DNA from 2 places in the Limnohabitans sp. MORI2 genome. Region 1 is predicted to be linked to the other one. Evidence: predicted binding sites of a transcription regulator. Region 1 holds the regulator's gene; the other holds the start of a gene.
The links. The regulator sigma-54, encoded in region 1, starts transcription at its own class of promoters, with help from an activator protein. The targets are predictions, from matches to a motif close to TGGCANGNAANCTGCTTT.
Positions count from the first base shown of each region.

Region 2: a site for sigma-54 is predicted at 2,569-2,586, ahead of glnA (type I glutamate--ammonia ligase). Genes of this name have one in related genera too.

Region 1 covers NZ_AP027058.1:2,493,509-2,497,955, forward strand. Annotated here, with positions in the region: gene QMG27_RS11950 (THUMP domain-containing protein) at 1-1,345, opposite strand, end outside; gene QMG27_RS11955 (RNA polymerase factor sigma-54) at 1,354-2,925, opposite strand; gene lptB (LPS export ABC transporter ATP-binding protein) at 2,935-3,681, opposite strand; gene lptA (lipopolysaccharide transport periplasmic protein LptA) at 3,714-4,232, opposite strand; gene QMG27_RS11970 (thiol:disulfide interchange protein DsbA/DsbL) at 4,358-4,447, opposite strand, start outside.
Region 2 covers NZ_AP027058.1:848,671-853,117, forward strand. Annotated here, with positions in the region: gene QMG27_RS04295 (sterol desaturase family protein) at 1-696, shown strand, start outside; gene QMG27_RS04300 (EI24 domain-containing protein) at 719-1,594, shown strand; gene QMG27_RS04305 (molybdopterin-binding protein) at 1,566-2,411, shown strand; gene glnA (type I glutamate--ammonia ligase) at 2,637-4,052, shown strand; gene QMG27_RS04315 (hypothetical protein) at 4,134-4,447, shown strand, end outside.

The sequences.
Region 1 (4,447 bases):
GCAAGTCAAAGCGAAACATGCGGCATTCAATCGGGCCGTTCCACATGGGTACGCGACGCGACTCTTTGAAGCGCATGCGGCTGGGCAGCTTGAGGTCAGGCGTCAGCATCCAAGCGCTCCAACCTGCGTAGTTTTTCTTCCAGTGGCTGGCAAGCTGGGCAAAGAAATCACCACCGTCTTCGGTTTGCGCAATATCGCGCGCGCCAAAACGTGGCATGTCATCGCGCACCATGCCGCCGCCATAAGCCGCATCATCAAAACCAGCGTCGCCGTTTTGATTCACGTCTTCGTAGGGCGACACATATTCGGTAGGTGGTGAGTAGCGCGCACGGCGAGCAGCGCCCGCAATACCTGCGGCTTCAATACGTTCGCCGTAGGGCGGGTTGACCAACATCACACCTGGCACATCGCAGGGCGGCATGCGCTGCAAGGCATCACCGCCTCTGAGCTGCACCGCGTGTGCCACACCGCCGCGCTCGGCGTTGCGCTGCGCAAAGTCAACCATACGGAAGGCCACATCACTGCCGAACACTTGGGCACGCGGCTCACACTCTTGCGCGCGGGCGTTATCGAGCAAACCATGCCATACGTGCTCTTGGTAAGGAATGAGTTTTTGGAAACCAAATTTGCGCATCGACCCCGGCGCGATGTTGCAAGCAATTTGTGCTGCTTCCACCGCGATCGTGCCGCTGCCGCAGCAGGGGTCATACAGCGGCACGCCTTGGGCCGCAAGTCCGTCGGGGTTGGCGGGTGTGCCATCGCCCATGCTCCAACCGCTTGCGGCCAGCATGGCGGCGGCGAGGGTTTCTTTCAGCGGTGCATCGCCTTTGTCAGCGCGCCAACCGCGTTTGAACAGTGGCTCACCCGAGGTGTCGATGTAGAGCGTGCACTCATCGGTGGTCAGGTGCACATAGATGCGCGCATCGGGCCACTGTGTGTTGACATCAGGGCGCACACCAAACTTGTGACGGAAGCGATCCGCCACGGCATCTTTCACTTTCAAGGCCGCAAAGTTCAAACTCTTCAAGGGGCTGTGCTGCGCGGTGATTTCAATCTTGAACGTCTCTTTGGGGGAGAACCACAACTCCCACGCCACCTCACACGCCGCACGGTACAGGTCTTGTTCTTGGCGATACATCGTGTGTGACAACTCCACCAACACACGCTGCGCCAAGCGGCTGTGCAAGTTGAGTTTCAACACATCGCGCCACGACGTGCGCACCATCACACCGGCACGAAACACGCGCAAGTCTTCGTCACCCACGCCCGTGATGTGCCGAACCTCTTCGGCCAGATAGGTTTCAACGCCCGCCGCACAGGGCAGGAAAAGATGCAGTTGGTTCATAGATTTCTTTAGAGCGCTTTGCGCAATGTCGTGGGCGCAATACGCAGCGCCTCACGGTATTTGGCCACGGTGCGGCGAGCGCACTCAATGCCTTGCTCTTTGAGCATTTCGGAAAGCTGATTATCCGACAGCGGTTTTTTAGGGTTTTCGCTCGCCACAAATTGTTTGATGAGCGCACGCACCGCTGTACTCGACGCGTTGTTGCCGCTCTCTGTCTCAAGGCCAGAGCCAAAGAAATACTTGAGCTCAAACGTGCCGTAGGGCGTGCTCATATATTTATTGGTCGTCACACGGCTGATGGTGGACTCGTGTAGCCCCAACTCTTCGGCGATCTCCCGCAGCACCATGGGGCGCATGGCGAGCTCACCGTGGATGAAGAAGTTCTTTTGACGCTCGGCAATCGCGTTGCTCACACGCAAGATGGTGTCAAAGCGTTGCTGGATGTTTTTGATGAACCAACGCGCTTCTTGCAAGCGCTGTTGCAAACCCGCATGCGCTTCGCCTTTGCCGCCTTTGAGTGCGTTGGCGTAAATGTCGTGCACGCGCAAACGGGGCATCACATCGGGGTTCAAAGCCACCTTGAATTTCGGAGCAGTAGTTGACTTGCCCACACGGGTGACCAACACATCGGGCACCACCACATGACGCTCAACATCTGCAAAGCGGCGGCCGGGCTTGGGCTCTAAGCGGCCAATCAACGCAATGGCCACTTTCACATTGGCTTCGCTGTCGCCCACCAACACGGCCAAGCGTTTGAAATCGCGTTTGGCCAACATGTCCATCGGTTGCTTGCACATGCGAATGGCTGTGTCACGGATCTGCAAAGCTTCTTCACCCTTGGGCTCCAAGGCTTTGAGTTGCAGTGTCAAGCACTCGGCCAAATCGCGTGCACCCACGCCCACAGGCTCTAGGCTTTGCAGCAGTGACAAGGCAACTTGGAAGCGGTGTTCGAGCTCTTCGATTTGCTCTTCGTCGTCGCCACCCAAACCTTCGGCCAAGCTGCGCAAGGTGTCTTCCAGGTAGCCGTCGTCGTTGAGGTTTTCAATCAAATAACGCAAGGCAGCTTGATCAGTAGGGCTCAAGCGCAAAGCCAGTGCTTGGCGATGCAAATGCGAGGCCAGCGACTCTTGCATGCGCGCCAGCTCAGTCGCATCGGCAGCATCACTGTCTGCGGTGTTGTTGCTGTTGCTCGCGGGCGCGTCGCCGCCCCACTCAGAATCGTCCGCAGAAAACTCCACGCTGCCGTCGCCATCCCAGCTCTCAGCCACACCGTCCACACTTGGCTCAGTGTCGCTGGCTGTGTTATCTACACTGATTTCGGACATGACGCCATCGAGAGATGGCACCTCGCGCGTGGTCTCCACCTCGTCATCGCGCGCAGGTGTATCAGCCTTGTCTAAACCAAATTCTTCGCGAGGGGCTTCTTCAAAGTCTTTGTCTAGAAACGGGTTCTCATCGAGCATTTGCTCAATCTCTTGGCTCAACTCCAGCGTCGACAACTGCAGCAGTCGGATCGACTGCTGCAACTGGGGCGTGAGCGCCAGATGTTGGGAAACGCGGAGTGATAAGCCTTGTTTCATGATGCTCGATCACATTCGGAAATGTTCGCCAAGGTAAACGCGGCGTACATCCACGTTTTCAATGATTTCGCGCGGCGTTCCTTGCGCCAACACACGACCATCGCTGATGATGCACGCGTGGTCACAAATGCCAAGCGTTTCGCGCACATTGTGGTCGGTGATCAACACCCCCATGCCACGCGCTTTCAAGAAACCAATGATGCGTTGAATCTCAATCACAGCAATCGGATCGATACCCGCAAAGGGTTCGTCCAACAAGATGAAACGAGGATTGGTGGCCAAAGCGCGTGCAATCTCGACGCGTCGACGCTCACCGCCCGACAAGGCCAGAGAGGGCGACATGCGCAGATGTTCCACACGCAACTCTTGCAACAACGCTGTCAATCGCTTTTCAATTTCATCGCTGTGCAGGGGCTTGCCGTCGTCATCACGTTGTAGCTCTAACACCGCACGCACGTTGTCTTCCACATTCAACTTGCGAAAAATAGACGCCTCTTGCGGCAAATAGCTCAACCCCAAACGCGAGCGGCGATGAATGGGCAAATGCGCCACAGGCTCGCCATCAATCGTGATGCTGCCACCATCGGCACGCACCAAGCCCACAATCATGTAAAACGAAGTGGTTTTACCTGCGCCGTTAGGGCCTAACAAACCAACCACTTCACCTTTTCTCACGGAAATCGAGACGTCGTGCACCACTTGACGGCTGCCATAGGCTTTTTGCAAATGGCGAGCCTCCAAGCGGCTTTCGCTCATCTCTGCTGCATCAGTTGGGGTGAGCACTTCGATCACGGTTTTTCCAATGTTTTATTGCGCGGCGCTAAAACGACTTTGACTCGACCCACAACACCCTTGCCAGCGTCTTGAGGTAAGTGGCCATCAATGCTGAACACATCGGTCAAATTTTCGTAAATGATTAGCTTGCCAAGCATGGTGTCATTGAGCGTCGCGCCACGATAACGGCGCACTTCAGCCTGATCAATGAGCGTGATCCGATCTGCCTTCCCATCAAACTCGATGCGCAAGGCTTCGCCTTCCATGAAGTCATCGTTACCTTCACGCTTTTGTCGAAAAAAAGCACGTTTGCCCGGTTCAGGAAGGATGACACCAAACTGGTAGCCATCCGCATCTTCACGCATCTCGATGCGTGCACCTCGCATGATCATGGTGCCTCGCGTCATGACCGCACGTCCCGTAAAGATACTGACTTGCTTAAGCTCGTCGTGCACCAAGTTATCGGCTTCAATGTGCGTGGGTTTGTCACGATCTGCTTTTTCCGCCGACGCCGCTACCGGCACAATGGCCATCAGCAAAGCAAGTGAGAAAGAAGCAAATGAGGTCAAGGCACGGATATTGCTCGTTGAGTTAAAGCATTCTAACCATCAATAAAGCAATTTTCGTGCTGACCCCGCCATGCAAGGCGGACAAAGACTTAGCGGCCGCGACGAACTTCACCGATCAAGTACTCGGCCACCTGCAGCGCACGATCCATGGTTTGCGTCAAAGAGCCATCGGTGTAGAA
Region 2 (4,447 bases), 1.0 Mb from region 1:
TTGGCGGTTGACCCCGTGCTCGATACGCTGATGGGTGAGTTGCGTGTGCAAGGCTTTGGTACGTTTCACTTGGAAGATGTGTGGCCAGGCGTCACCGATGGACCGCTGGCGAGCTTTGTGATCTACCTGGTGGTGTTTGACTTCGTTAATTACTGGTTGCATCGCGCTCAGCACCAGTGGAACTGGTGGTGGGCTTTACATGCGGTGCACCACTCACAGCGCCAAATGACGCAGTGGACGGACAACCGCAACCATTTGTTGGATGACTTGATTGGCGCTGTGATTTGGGTGTGCATCGCGCAACTCATTGGCATTGCGCCAACTCAGTTTGTGGCTGTGGTGGCGATCACGCAATTGTTTGAAAACTTTCAGCATGCCAATTTGCGCATCAGCTTTGGGGTCATTGGTGAGCGTGTGTGGGTGAGCCCACGGTTTCATCGCTTGCACCATGCGATTGGGTTAGGGCACGAAACAACGCAGGGAGCCAACACAGTTCTCGGTGGCCATAACTTTGGTGTGCTCTTGCCATGGTGGGATGTGCTCTTTGGAACCGCCAACTTTGACCCACGCTTTGAAGCCACGGGTATCCGTGACCAAGTGGAAGAAGGGGTTGATTACGGCGAAGGTTTCTGGTCGCAGCAGCGATTAGGTATGAAACGCCTCATGCAGGCTCTAGGCTTGACTTCCCTCCGTTAAGTACCTGCGGTATGCTTTTGGCATGCGCTTGTTTTTAGATTCCTTTTGGCGTGCGTTCGCATATTGCTTGATGCCGCGCGTCATGGTCCTCTCACTGTTGCCGCTGGCCATGCTGCTGGTGCTGTCTGTGAGTTGGGGGTATTTCTATTGGGCGCCCACGCAAGATTGGGTGCGTGAGATGCTGGCCTCATGGCAAGTGCTGCAAGGCATGCTGGATTGGTTGCAAGACCATGGTGCGGGTGAGCTGCAGGCGGTCATGGTGCCTTTGGTCGTGATTTTTGCCATCACGCCCATCTTGGTGATCATCTCTTTGTTGGCTGTGTCGTTGATGATGACGCCCGCCTTGGTCGATTTGGTGGTGCAACGCCGCTTTGCCCATTTGGCGCTCAAACATGGTGGCACGGCCTTGACCAGTTTGGCTTGGACAGTGGGTTCCACGCTCATCGCTGTGATGGCCATGCTCATCACCTTGCCATTGTGGGCTGTGCCGCCGTTGATGTTCATCATTCCACCGCTGATTTGGGGCTGGCTAAGCTACCGCGTGATGGTGTTTGATACGCTGGTGTTGCACGCCAGTCGCGAGGAACGATTGGCGATTGGGCGACAGCACCGCATTTGGTTGCTCCTGATTGGTGTACTGACTGGTTATCTGGGCGCTTTACCCAGTTTGGTCTGGGCCTCGGGTGCTGTGTTTGCCGCCGCATTTTTGGTACTCATTCCGTTGGCCATTTGGATTTATGCCTTGGTTTTTGCTTTCACTTCCCTATGGTTTGCGCATTACAGCTTGGGGGCGCTAGAAGCCCTGCGCGCGGAGTCGGGTACGGTGGTGATGGGCGCCTCAGTGCCGTTGCCCACGGTAGCATCGGCAGATGACCCAAGCACACCCACCAGCCACTAATGCTCGGCCAGAGATTGGCCTCATCATCGTTGGCGATGAAATCCTCTCGGGCAAACGTGCCGACAAGCACATGCCTAAACTCATTGAGCTCTTAAGCGCACGCGGCCTGTCGCTCGATTGGGCGGATTACGTTGGCGATTCGCCCGAACGCATCACGCGAACGTTAGCCCGCGCATTTGAGAGCAACAGCGTTGTGTTTTCGTGTGGCGGCATTGGCGCAACGCCTGACGATCACACCCGTCAATGTGCCGCCAAGGCTTTGGGTGTCGATTTAAGCCTGCATCCTGAGGCGGCTGCCTTGATTCGTGAGCGTATGCAAGACGTGGCTAAAGAACAAGGCGTGCCATATGACCCTGAGCGTGATGACAACGTGCATCGCCTGAACATGGGTGTGTTTCCTGTGGGGGCTCACATCATTCCCAACCCATACAACAAGATTGCGGGTTTCAGTTGCCAAGGACCCGTCGGCGCAGTGCACTTTGTGCCGGGCTTTCCTGTCATGGCTTGGCCGATGATGGAATGGGTGCTCGACACGCATTACGCACATCTGTTTCAGCAAGGCGCTTGGGTTGAGCAGTCCATCATCATCTATGGTTCGATGGAAGCCACCATCACTCCGTTGATGGAAACGCTAGAGAGGGACTTTGAAGGCATCAAGGTGTTCAGCCTGCCCAGTGTCGATCACCCAGAACATGGCCGCCACATTGAGTTGGGTGTGAAAGGTGCGCCTGAAAAAGTTGCGCCTGCTTATGCGGCGATGTTGGCTGGCCTTCAACCATTCGGCTTTAAATTCGGCCCTGAATTGGTGCGTAAATAGATGAGAACCATTTTGGTGCAAAATTGCACCAAAATGGTTCGGTTGGTTTTTTCGAATTTACGGTGCCCCATCGGCTTTTGCTGCTAATTCGCGGCAATCTCGGTGCAAAATAGCCAACTTGGTGATGATGCCGATGACAGTCAATCAAGGTCCTTGCTGGCACAAAAACTGCATCCTCAAACCCTGAACACTTTTTAACCCAACCTACCCTAGCAGGAGAACTTGATGGCCAAGACCGTCGCAGACGTAATGAAAATGGTGAAAGAGAACGAAGTTAAATTCGTTGACTTCCGTTTCACCGATACCCGTGGTAAGTGGCAGCACATCACTGCGCCCGTGTCGCAGTTTGACGAGAGCAAGTTTGAAGACGGTCAAGCGTTTGACGGTTCTTCGATTGCTGGCTGGAAGGGCATTGAAGCCTCTGACATGTTGTTGATGCCTGATCCAAACAGCGCATTGATCGACCCCTTCTTCGAAGAAGTCACTTTGGTGTTGATCTGTGACGTGATCGAACCCACAGACGGCAAGGCCTACGAGCGTGACCCACGTTCCATCGCTAAGCGCGCTGAAACTTACCTCAAGCAATCTGGCTTGGGCGACACTGCTTATTTCGGTCCAGAACCAGAATTCTTCTTGTTTGACGAAGTGCGTTGGAGCACTGAGCCAAACAACACGTTCTACGCCATCAACGAATACGAAGGCCCATGGAACAGCGGCGAGAAAATCGAAGGCGGTAACCGCGGTCACCGTCCTCGCGTCAAAGGTGGCTACTTCCCAGTGCCTCCCGTTGACAGCACACACGACATGCGTAGCGAAATGTCCCTGATTCTCGAGTCAGTGGGTATTCCAGTTGAAGTGCACCACCACGAAGTGGCAGGCGCAGGCCAGTGCGAAATCGGTACCAAGTTCTCGACTTTGGTTGAGCGCGCTGACTGGACATTGCTGCAAAAGTACGTGATCCACAACGTGGCCAACGCTTACGGCAAAACTGCCACTTTTATGCCCAAGCCCTACGCTGGCGACAACGGTTCTGGCATGCACGTTCACCAGTCCATCTGGAAAGACGGCAAGAACTTGTTCGCAGGCAACGGCTACGCTGGCTTGTCTGATCTCGCCCTGTACTACATCGGCGGCATCATCAAGCACGCACGTGCTTTGAACGCGATCACCAACCCAGGTACCAACAGCTATAAGCGTTTGGTGCCTCACTTCGAAGCGCCAGTGAAATTGGCTTACTCTGCCAAAAACCGTTCTGCTTCGATTCGTATTCCTAACGTGGCTTCTGACAAAGCCCGCCGCGTGGAAGCTCGTTTCCCCGATCCATTGTGCAACCCTTACCTCGGCTTCGCAGCCTTGTTGATGGCTGGTTTGGACGGTATCGAGAACAAGATCCACCCAGGCGAAGCAGCGACCAAAGACTTGTACCACCTCCCACCCGAGGAAGACAAGTTGGTCCCAACCGTGTGCTCCAGCTTGGATCAAGCTTTGGAAGCCCTCGACAAAGACCGCGCCTTCTTGACCAAAGGCGGCGTGTTCACCGACGCATGGATCGACTCTTACATCGACTTGAAGATGCAAGAAGTCACACGCAGCCGTGTGGAAGTGTCTCCTGTCGAATACGACATGTACTACTCGCTGTAATTCGTTGCAACGACGCGTGCAATCAAAGGACGGCGCGAGCCGTCCTTTTTTGTTTCATCTCACTGTTTTATGCGTTTGAAATTGCTTCGTCTTCTTCATGTGTGGGTGTTCATGGGGTTGGTCGGTGTGGCGTGCATCGCTAACGCCACCTCGGAGCCGCAGCGGATTTATCGCTGCGGTAACGTCTACACCAATCAACCTGACCCAGCGTCCAACTGCAAGCCATTGGCCGGTGGCAGTGTGACGGTGATTGAAGGCACGAAAGTGCAAGGCGCAGCGGCGGGGGGGGCAAGCCCCAACGCAAGCGGTGGTGTGACCAAGGTGGACAGCACGGAGCAACGTCAGCGCGATGCACAAGCGCAGACGGTGTTGCAAGCCGAATTGCAAAAAGCACT